3 regions of the Roseibium sp. AWQ4_290 genome follow, and region 3 is predicted to be linked to each of the others. Evidence: riboswitches for the same ligand, from Rfam matches in the RefSeq annotation. Region 3 holds a riboswitch; each other region holds the start of a gene.
The links. A riboswitch is a leader RNA that binds a small molecule or an ion and turns the genes downstream of it on or off. The one in region 3 is predicted to bind thiamine pyrophosphate.

Region 1: another riboswitch for thiamine pyrophosphate. It lies ahead of ACXAH0_RS06040 (ABC transporter permease); the one in region 3 lies ahead of ACXAH0_RS13030 (FAD-dependent oxidoreductase).
Region 2: another riboswitch for thiamine pyrophosphate. It lies ahead of thiM (hydroxyethylthiazole kinase); the one in region 3 lies ahead of ACXAH0_RS13030 (FAD-dependent oxidoreductase).

The regions. Positions count from the first base shown of each region.
Region 1 is NZ_JBSWYG010000004.1:218,682-221,946, reverse strand. Features, by position in the region: gene ACXAH0_RS06045 (ABC transporter substrate-binding protein) at 1-750, opposite strand, end outside; gene ACXAH0_RS06040 (ABC transporter permease) at 774-1,529, opposite strand; TPP riboswitch at 1,774-1,880, opposite strand; gene ACXAH0_RS06035 (hypothetical protein) at 2,080-3,265, opposite strand, start outside.
Region 2 is NZ_JBSWYG010000001.1:113,791-117,055, forward strand. Features, by position in the region: gene ACXAH0_RS00480 (TRAP transporter substrate-binding protein) at 1-334, opposite strand, end outside; gene thiD (bifunctional hydroxymethylpyrimidine kinase/phosphomethylpyrimidine kinase) at 336-1,142, opposite strand; gene thiM (hydroxyethylthiazole kinase) at 1,178-1,951, opposite strand; TPP riboswitch at 2,021-2,129, opposite strand; gene ACXAH0_RS00495 (Lrp/AsnC ligand binding domain-containing protein) at 2,263-2,499, shown strand; gene ACXAH0_RS00500 (hypothetical protein) at 2,641-3,054, shown strand; gene ACXAH0_RS00505 (DMT family transporter) at 3,207-3,265, opposite strand, start outside.
Region 3 is NZ_JBSWYG010000011.1:138,382-141,646, forward strand. Features, by position in the region: gene ACXAH0_RS13020 (pirin family protein) at 1-623, opposite strand, end outside; gene ACXAH0_RS13025 (P-loop NTPase family protein) at 768-1,307, shown strand; TPP riboswitch at 1,340-1,459, shown strand; gene ACXAH0_RS13030 (FAD-dependent oxidoreductase) at 1,619-2,596, shown strand; gene thiS (sulfur carrier protein ThiS) at 2,580-2,777, shown strand; gene ACXAH0_RS13040 (thiazole synthase) at 2,782-3,265, shown strand, end outside.

The sequences.
Region 1 (3,265 bases), on a different contig from region 3:
GGCATCCCAAGCCTCATCCGGATGGTTTGTCAGATAGATGGTCGCAGCTTCCACCGCAGCCAGAAACTTGACATAACGCGGATCATCCACCGTATCCTTTCCGACCACATAGACCAGCTCATCAAAAATCGGCACGCCATTTTCTTCCGGGAAGAAGGCCCGCCCCTCCTTGCCCTCGATCTCGATCTGGGTCAGCTCGAAATTGCGGTAAGCCCCGATGACCGCGTCCACCTGACCTGCCATCAGCGCCGGAGACAGGGAGAAATTCACATTGATCAACTCCACATCATCGATGGTCAGTTCAACCGATTTGAGCATCTGCCCCAGCATGGCATCTTCAAAGCCGGACACGGAAAAGCCGATGGTCTTGCCCTTCAGGTCCTTCAAGGTCTTGATGGGCCCATCCTTGAGCACGATCAGCGAGTTAAGCGGCGTTTCCACAAGGGTTCCGATCCAGGACACCGGCAGGCCTTCCTCGATCAGCGCATGCAGGGTCGGCTGATAGGAAATGGCAATGTCGCCCTGCCCGGCCGCAACCAGCTTGGGCGGCATGGACGGGTCGGCCGGCTCGATCAGCTCCACCTCCAGCCCTTCCGCCGCGAAGAACCCCTTGGTCTTCGCAGTGATGACAGGAGCATGATCGGGGTTCGTGAACCAGTCCAGAAGCACGGTAAGCTTCTCAGCCGCCTGAACCGGACCGCTGGCCAGAAGTGCGGTGGCAAGAGACAGGGACAACAGGATTTTTTTCATGAAACTCCTCCGGAATGTGGCAGTCAGTCTTCGGCCTGCCAGGGAACAAGACGTTGGGTGAGGTGGTCGACTGCAGCGCGCATCGCCAGAACCATCAAGGCCAGCAAAATGACTGCAGCAAAAAGAAGATCTGCTTTTCCGCGGGCATTGGCCTGCAGCATGATGAAGGCAAGCCCGCCTTTGGCCCCCGCCCATTCACCAACCACCGCCCCTATGGGCGCAAAGACGGCGGCCACCCGCATCCCTGAGGCAAGCGCCGGAAGGGCCGCAGGCAGCCGGAACACCACAAGTTCCTGAACCCGGTTGACCCGGTAAAGGCGCGCAAGATCGGCAAGGCCGGGATCGAGCCGGCGCAACCCGTCATAGACCGTGGAGGTCACCGCGAAAAAGATGATCAGGATGGCCATGACGATCTTGGAGGTCATACCGAAGCCGAGCCAGAGAACAAGCACAGGGGCAATGGCAAAGACCGGCAAGGCCTGGGTCACCAGAACGGCCGGCATGACCAGGCGTCCGGCGAGCGGAAACAGCCAGACCAAGACGGCAAGCGCCGTTCCGCACAGCACCCCAAGAACAAACCCCAGCAGGGTCTCTGACGCGGTGATGCCCGCATGGTAGAATAAAAACCCTGCATTGGCGGGAAAGGCACGCAGAACATCGACCGGGCCGGGCAGCAGGAATGCAGGCGGCTGAAACACCGCCACAAGTAAGGCCCAGACCCCGAAGACCGCAAGGACAGAAACGGCAATGCGCCTCAGCACCAACAGCACGTCTCTCATGCGGCCTCTCCGGGCGCACGGCAGCTGTTTGGATCTTTCTTTCCAGCAGCCGGTCTTCGCTGGTGCGATGACGGCTGCCCTGGCAGACACGAACGCATAGGATCTCCCGTCCTCACCCCGGCCTCGCACACCCATTCAAAGGCATGCAAAAGAGACCGGCGCTCACGGCTGGCGCCCCCGCAGCTTCCAGAATCCGGTTACAGCAGGAAAATGACCAGCCAGTATGACACTGGAGATCCGGGATATAGGCTAAGGATTCCGTCCCTTCGCCGGTATGACCCGGATCAGGTTCTAAGGGTTCAGCTTAACGCCATCTCAGCTCCGGAAACCGGAACACCCCTCGGACCGAGGCGCGAACATGCCCCGCCTTGAGACAAAACGCAAGACCGGTCCGGAAACCTTTTCTCCGGCAAACCTTAAAGACACTGCCATTTCAGAGAGAAAACGGCTGAAGCAACCGCATTTCATGCGCTTTGACTTTCGCTTCCAGACATCAGAGATATCACAGCAAAGCGGTTTGAAACCGGATGACAGAGCGCTCTTTCAAGCCTTAGCCCGCTTGCCAGGAGGCAACCGCCTTGTTGACGACGTCATTGCCCGTTTCGCCCTTTTCGAGGGTCAGGATGCCGCGCTTGCCGTTTTCATACAGCATCGGAATATCGATCCAGCCACGCCCGCTCAAGAGTCCCATATTGCGCTCTTCCTTGTCGATGTCATTCGACAGGGCAATCCAGAAGATGCCGGGAGAGACTTTCACAGACGCGCCGATCAGGGCATCGCCCCGGGCTTCTTCCGTCGGCTTCATGACAAGACCTGGCACATTGACCACGTCCCCGGCCGCAAATCCGTCCGGAAAGTCATATTCGATTTCCACCAGATGGCTTGCAGGCAGTGACGTGTCGTCATTCGGCTTGATACGGATATCAACTTTCACCCCACGCTCGGGGATGTCGACTTGCGCGGTCAGAACAGACAGCTGGTTGCCGTTGAGATCCGTTTCTTGCCTCAGACCCCAGACAACCGCCCCTTGAGACGCCGTACCTGCTCCGGACGTATCTTCCCCTTCTTCATAGAGGATGGACCGCTGGGCCCCACTGGGTGCTGGCGCGCTTGCAGAGGCGCTTGCTCCCGGCTGGGTGATACTTGCCAGACCGCCCTGTGTCCCGCCAACAGACGGCTGGGCTGGTTCCACAAGCGGAATTGCAGAGGTTGAGCCGGTGCTGGCCGCTCCCGGCGAGGAGGGCGTGGAGGCAACCGGTGCGGACGGCTGCGGCGTGATCGTCGTTGTGGTAACCGTGCGGGCATCAGGCGCAACAACCTCGCCGCCGCTGTCATCCAGAAGCCTGTCGGTGTTCTTGGCACTTGCGCCCGTATCTGCCGGGTCCTCGGCCACCGAGGCCTGGGACGGCGCGGGCTCTGGCTGAAAAGTGGCAGGCTGCGTGTCCTCTGCCGGTGTCTCCTGACGGCTGACCGCCGCCTGGTCCTCCGACGGCAGGAAGAAATAAGCGGCGGCGCCCAGAACGATCAGAACCAGAACCCCAGCGAGCGCGACCGGAACCATGCGTCCGGCCCCTGACCCGCGCAACGCATCCGACGCGCTGGGCCGCTCCCGTTTGGACCGATCCTGAGGCACCGGCACCGGAACCGGCTCATGCCGGTCGGCAAAGAGCGAGGGCATCTCCTCGTCTGTACCATCTTCTTCGGCGTCATATCCTTCATCGCCAGCGCGGATCGAG
Region 2 (3,265 bases), on a different contig from region 3:
CCGAGTGGCCCATTTCGGCGGTACCGGCCGAAACCGCATCAAAGACACCAAGGGCAGGCACCAGCTCTCCGGCCGCATAAAGATGGATCTGGAAACGCCCTTTGGACAGGCGGGCCACCTGATCGGCAATCCGCTGTGCAGTCACGCCCGGTCCCGGCAGGTTCTTCGGCCAGGAGGTCACCATCTTCCAGGTCACTGCGTCTGCTGCCCCTTGTGCCAGCGCTGGTGCCGGCAGCAAGCTTGCCCCGGCCGCTGCGGCGCCCCCAGTCGCAGCGCCGACAAAGGCCCGGCGGCTCAAAGAGGACTTCGAGGATAAACGGGTGTCTTCTGGCATGTCACTGGCTCCAAAGGGCGTGAAAATGATGCACCGGTCCATGCCCGGCCCCGATCTTCAGATCGTCGGCAGCGGCAATCGCCGCATGCACATAGCGTTTGGCCTCTGCAAGAGCCTGCTCCAGCGGTTCGCCCTTGGCCAGTCCTGCGGCAATGGCCGATGACAGGGTGCAGCCGGTGCCATGGGTGTTTAGCGTTTCAAGCCGCGTCTCCCGCAGCCAGATCTCCCGGCCCGTGCCGTCGGCAAACAGGTCTGCACTCTCAGCGCCCCCCCCGTGGCCACCCTTCAGCAGAACGGAGCAAGCGCCCAGCCGCAAAAGCTGCTCCGCCTGAGCGCGCATCTCCTCTTCATCAGCCGCAACTTCTGTCTCCAGCATGCGGGCTGCTTCGTGGAGATTGGGCGTGATGATGTCGGCGCGCGGCAAAAGACACTCGATCAGGCTCGCAACCGCACCGTCAGACAGCAGCGGATCGCCGGAGGCCGCCACCATGACCGGGTCCAGAACGACGGCACCCGTTTCAGCCGCGTCCAGACCAGCCGCCACAGCTTCGATGATGGCCGTGCCCGACAGCATGCCGATTTTGGTCGCACTCACCTTGAGGTCAGAATAGACCGCCGTCATCTGCGCCCGCACAAACTCCACAGGGACCTCATGAATGGCGCTAACCCCGAGCGTATTCTGGGCGGTCAGCGCGGCCAGAACACTGGCCCCATAGACACCATTGGCAGAAAAGGTCTTCAAGTCCGCCTGAATTCCCGCGCCACCGCCTGAATCCGATCCTGCAATGGTTACCGCAATCGCGGTCATGACACCCTCCTGACAGTTTGTGAATGGAACGCCGCTCACGCGGTTCTCAGCAATCTCTCGATATCGCGCAGCGACAGAGCATAGAGCGCGTCCAGCAGCTCCGGCACCAGACTGCCCGGGCCGCGCGCCCGCTCAGCCGCCACGTCCCCGGCAATGTTGAACACGGACAGAGCGCACGCAGCCGCGAGCGCCCGGTCCTCCTCCACGCTGGCAAAGGCGGCCAGAACCGCCCCGCCCGCGCAGCCGGTCGCCGTCACCCGCGCCAGCAGCGGATGGCCGTTCTGCAGGCGGTAATCTCCGCTCAGGCTCTCCACCTTGTCTTCAGCCCCCGTGACTGCCAGCACTGTGCCAGCGGAAATAACCGCGTCCACATCTTGCCGGTCCGGACACAAAGCTTCCAGTTCGGCCCCGTTCAGGCGCACCAGATCCGGCCCCCGGCCCAGAAGTTCACGGGCAAAGGCGCAGCGGACCGGCGAGCGGTTGACAAAAACAGGATCCATACAGACCGGGCGGCCCGCTGATCTGGCAGCGTCAAAGGCCAGCGGAATGGCCTGCCGCCGGTCCGCATCCAGCGTGCCCAGATTGAGCAACAGCGCATCGGCGCTGGCGGCAAATCCGGCCACTTCCTCCGGCGCAATTGTCATGGATGGCACCGCGCCGATGGCCAAAAGCACATTGGCGGTAAAGGTCTGCGCAACCGCATTGGTCACCGTGTGAACACGGGGACTGCGCGCGCGCACCCGCTCAAGCAAGCGGAAGACGGTATCCGCTGCAAGCGGCTGTGTGGATGCGGCAACGGACAGGCTCATGCACTTGCCTCCAGCAGGCGGATGATCCAATCAGAGAGAAGGGAAGGAAGGCATTTGGCCGGAGGCCGGAACGGTCTTCATCTCAACTCCCTCCGCCGGGATCAACCGGATCAGGTTCAAGGAGTTGGCGGCAGCCTCTCAGCCCGATCAAACCTGCCGGGCACCCCCATGAGAAGACCGCACTGCTAACAAGCCTCCAGGGGGATTGCAAGCCTTGCGGCCGGAAGACCTGCCATGCGGCAATTGACTGCGGCGGCCAGATCGGCCATGTGCTTGCAGGAACAGTTCATGCCAACATCCTGGAGCACCCCATGGTCCCGTTTTTCGTGATGATCAAATGCCAGCTGGGCAAGACCTACCAGGTTGCCAACGCCATTGCCGATGCGGAAATCGCCTCCGAGGTCTATTCAACCAGCGGAGACTATGATCTTCTGGTGAAGTTCTATGTCGAAGAAAGCGCGGATATCGGCCATTTCGTCAATGAAAAGGTTCATCCGATCGACGGAATTCAGGACACCAAGACGATTATCACGTTCAAGGCGTTCTAGGGGGCGCCACGGTCAAACGGGTTCAAACCGTTTTGCGGTCTGCGTCGACATCTCTGAATGTCTGGCAGCGAAACGCAGACAAGATGAGACGCGGTTTGCTCTGGCTGCGTCATTGCGGTGTGCCGGACCTGGAGGATGAGCATGCGCTGTTTTAAATTGCTGGCCTTTGCGGCCACCCTGCCAAACCTTGCCGCCGCCCTGTCCCAGCCCGCCCTCGCCCAGGGCATGCCGCCGGAGCAGATCAAAACTGTTCTGGATATGACCAAGGCGAACTGGGTGTCGTTCCGGGACTGGCAGGGCAAGCAGCTGATCTATTTCACCCATCTGGAATCCTGGACCTGCGGCATCGACTATGTGTTTTATGGAATAAATGGCGGAGCGCTGGATCAGATCTGGGAGCTGGCCCCGTGTGATCCGGACAATCCCAATGCGGTCCTGAAAGACAAACCCTATCTCGAGCTGCCGCCCGGCTCGGTTGAGAGCATCGATGTGCAACTGATCTATCCGGACGGCTCAAAAAGCCCGGTGCAGACTTTTCAGTACACACCGAAATAGCCTGCCGGGCAGAAGTCTTGCGATGCTGCGCACGCTTTGTTGCGGGGCATTGTCCCCGCGCTCTTTGACGGCATCTCAGACCAACCGCAATTCACAGGACCCCGGTTCCAGATCCGGGCAGGCGTTGCGTTCTGCCCCAGGACTTTCCGCAGTCACGAGCGCGACGGGGTCGAGGCCCGGCGGTCCTTGGTCCGGTCGAGGCCGAGCTTGT
Region 3 (3,265 bases):
CCTGCATCCAGCGGCGCCTTGGCGCCAGGCTCCAGGGTGATGTCCGCGTAAAACATTTCAGATGCGGTGTTGACCGGCGCGGTGTGACCGAAAAGACTGCCCGCAATCAGTTTGACCGAAGCGCCCTTGTCGGAGAATTCCGGCTGTTCCTCCGTTCCGTGATGCTGAAAGGTCGGGTCGCCTTCTTCCAGGTGTTTCGGCAGCGCCACCCAGCTCTGCAGACCAAAGAGGGGACGTTTGGCGGTCAGGCGCTCCGGGCGTTCGCGTTCGGAATGCACGATGCCCTTGCCTGCGCTCATCCAGTTGAGGGCGCCGGGGGCAATGGCGATCTCGGTGCCGAGACTGTCCCGGTGATACATTTCGCCTTCAAACAGATAAGTGACTGTTGCCAGCCCGATATGGGGATGCGGGCGCACATCTATGCCGCCGCCCACCAGAAGCTCCGCCGGTCCCATCTGGTCAAAGAAGATGAACGGGCCGACCATGCGCCGCTTTGCCGAGGGCAGGGCGCGGCGGACGGAGAAGCCGCCGAGGTCAGAGGTGCGCGGGACTATGATTGTTTCGATCGGGTCACAGCTTGAGGCAACTCCGGGAATGGGATCAGGGCAGTTCAACCAGCTCATCAGTCTCTCCTCTCCGTCAATTCGCGTCTGACATCTCATTTGGGCCGCGTGTCGGGACGTGTCCATTGAACAGTCTGTTTCAGGTTTTCTTCTGCTCAGAAGCGGCTATAAAGACGGGCCTTTTTCTTCAAGGTGCAGGTCGGCATGAAGCGCGTCATGATTGTTGGTGGTCCGGGCTCTGGCAAGAGTACGCTTGCCGTCGCGCTGGGCAAAAAGACCGGCCTTCCGGTCTATCACATGGACAAGATCCAATTCCGCCCCGGCTGGGTTCAAAGAACCATGGCCGAAAAGGACCGGATGAGCCACGAGGTTCATATGGAAGACGTGTGGATTTTCGAAGGCGGCCATTCAAACACCTATCCGGAACGGGTCGCCCGTGCAGATACCTTCATCTGGCTGGATGTGCCGGTGGCCCGGCGGCTGTTCCGGGTCTTGAAACGCTCCATCCGGTATCACGGCCAGAGCCGTCCGGATCTGACCGAGGGTTGCCCGGAAGTCTTTGACCGACAGACCCTTGATTTTCTGAGCTATATCTGGCGAACCCGGCACAGCGCCCGTCTGAAACTTGAAAAGATATATCAGGCCCCGCCGGATCACCTGACGGTTCTGAGGATTGCGACAATCGGCGAGGTGGAGGCCTTTCTCTCCGGGCTTCCTGACCGGGTGCACGCCTCCCAACGGTAACTTGACAACAGCCGGGATCGGGCGGCACAAGAAGGTTTCACCCGGGGTGCCCTGACAAGGGGCTGAGATACTGCTGGCTCAAGAGGCAGCGCAGGGACCCGACGAACCTGATCCAGGTCATGCTGGCGAAGGGAGGGTGTGCGGCCCCGAGAAGGGCCGCGGCAGTTGGCTGCGAGCCTCCCTTCCAGAAACCACGGGACCGGACGGCCGGACCTTCTCAGGGTCCTTGCGGAGACACATCCTATGGCTTTTCTGATTTCAAGCGGGTCTTTCCGGCAGAAGACACATCTGCGTCCGACCTGGGCCCAGTCATGAGGCTTGGCATCAAGGGCGCAGGCGTTGCCGGTCTGGCGCTGGCGTACGAACTTGCCTCGCGCGGCCTCGAGGTCGAGGTGATTGAACGGCATGAGAGCCTTTGCGCCAGTGCGTCCTGGCTCGCAGGCGGCATGCTGGCCCCCTGGTGTGAGCGGGAAAACGCGGAAGAACAGGTGCTGTCCTGGGGCGAAAAGTCCATCGGCTGGTGGGACGCCGCCGTGCCCGACGAGGTCCACCGCAAGGGCACTCTGGTGGTGGCCGCTCCGCGGGATGCTGGAGAGCTGAGCCGTTTTGCGTCGCGCACCAGCGGCTTTGAGTGGGTGGAGGCCGAAGCGCTGGGCGTTCTGGAGCCGGATCTGGCAGGCCGGTTCGCAAGAGGGTTGTTTTTTGCCGGAGAAGCCCATCTTGATCCGCGCAAGGCCCTCAAGGCTCTTGAGGCCGGACTGGGCGAACGCGGGGGCCGGATTCGCTACGGCTGCCGGGACTTTTTTGCCGCCACGGGCTTGAACGTCGAGTGCACGGGCATGGCGGCACCAGATCCCGCGCTGCGTCCGGTGCGCGGGGAAATGCTGATCCTGCACGCGCCTGAAGTCACGTTCTCCCGCCCGGTCCGTTTTCTGCATCCGCGCATCCCGGTCTATGTGGTTCCGAGGGAGGGCGGGCATTTCATGGTCGGGGCGACAATGATTGAAAGCGATGACCGGGGTCCGGTCTCCGTGCGCTCAACCATGGAACTGCTTAACGCTGCCTACAGCCTTCATACGGGTTTTGCCGAGGCCAAGATCGTTGAGACCGGGGCGGGCCTGCGCCCGGCCTATGCTGACAATCTGCCGCGCCTTGTCTTTAGCGGCAATAGCGTCTCCCTGAATGGGTTTTACCGGCACGGCTTTCTGCTTGCTCCCCATTTTGCCGTTTCGGCGGCAGACAAGATCCTTCCCCTTTTGCAGGAGACCTCCCTTGAAGCTCATCATTAATGGCGAGGCGCAGGACCGGGCCAGTGCAACACTGGCCGCCCTGCTTGACGAACTGGCCTATGACCATGACTTTCTGGCCACTGCCAGAAACGGGGACCTTGTGGCCGCCGAAGAACGGGCCGGCTGTGTTCTCCAGGACGGGGACCGGATCGAGATCCTGTCGCCGATGCAGGGAGGGTAAGCCTATGCTGAACTTTTATGGCGAAACGGTCGGGTCGCGCTTTCTGCTCGGTACAGCGCAATATCCGTCCCCGCAGATCCTGGCGGAGGCTGTTTCGGCCTCAGGCGCGCAGATCCTGACCGTCTCCTTGCGCAGGGAAACGGCTGGCAGCGGCTCCGGCGGGCGGTTCTGGGCCATGATCCGGGAGCTGAAAGTCAAGATTCTACCCAACACCGCCGGGTGCCACTCGGTTCAGGAGGCGGTCACCACCGCCCGAATGGCTCGGGACCTGTTCCAGACCGACTGGATCAAGCTGGAAGTCATCGGCCACCACGACAGTCTCCAGCCCGATGTCTTCGCGCTGGTGGAGGCGGCCCGCATATTAAGCGGGGACGGCTTCAAGGTGTTTCCCTATACAACCGACGATGTGGTGGTCGGGGAACGGCTTTTGGAGGCGGGGTGCGAGGTCTTGATGCCCTGGTGCGCGCCAATCGGGTCGGCCAAAGGAC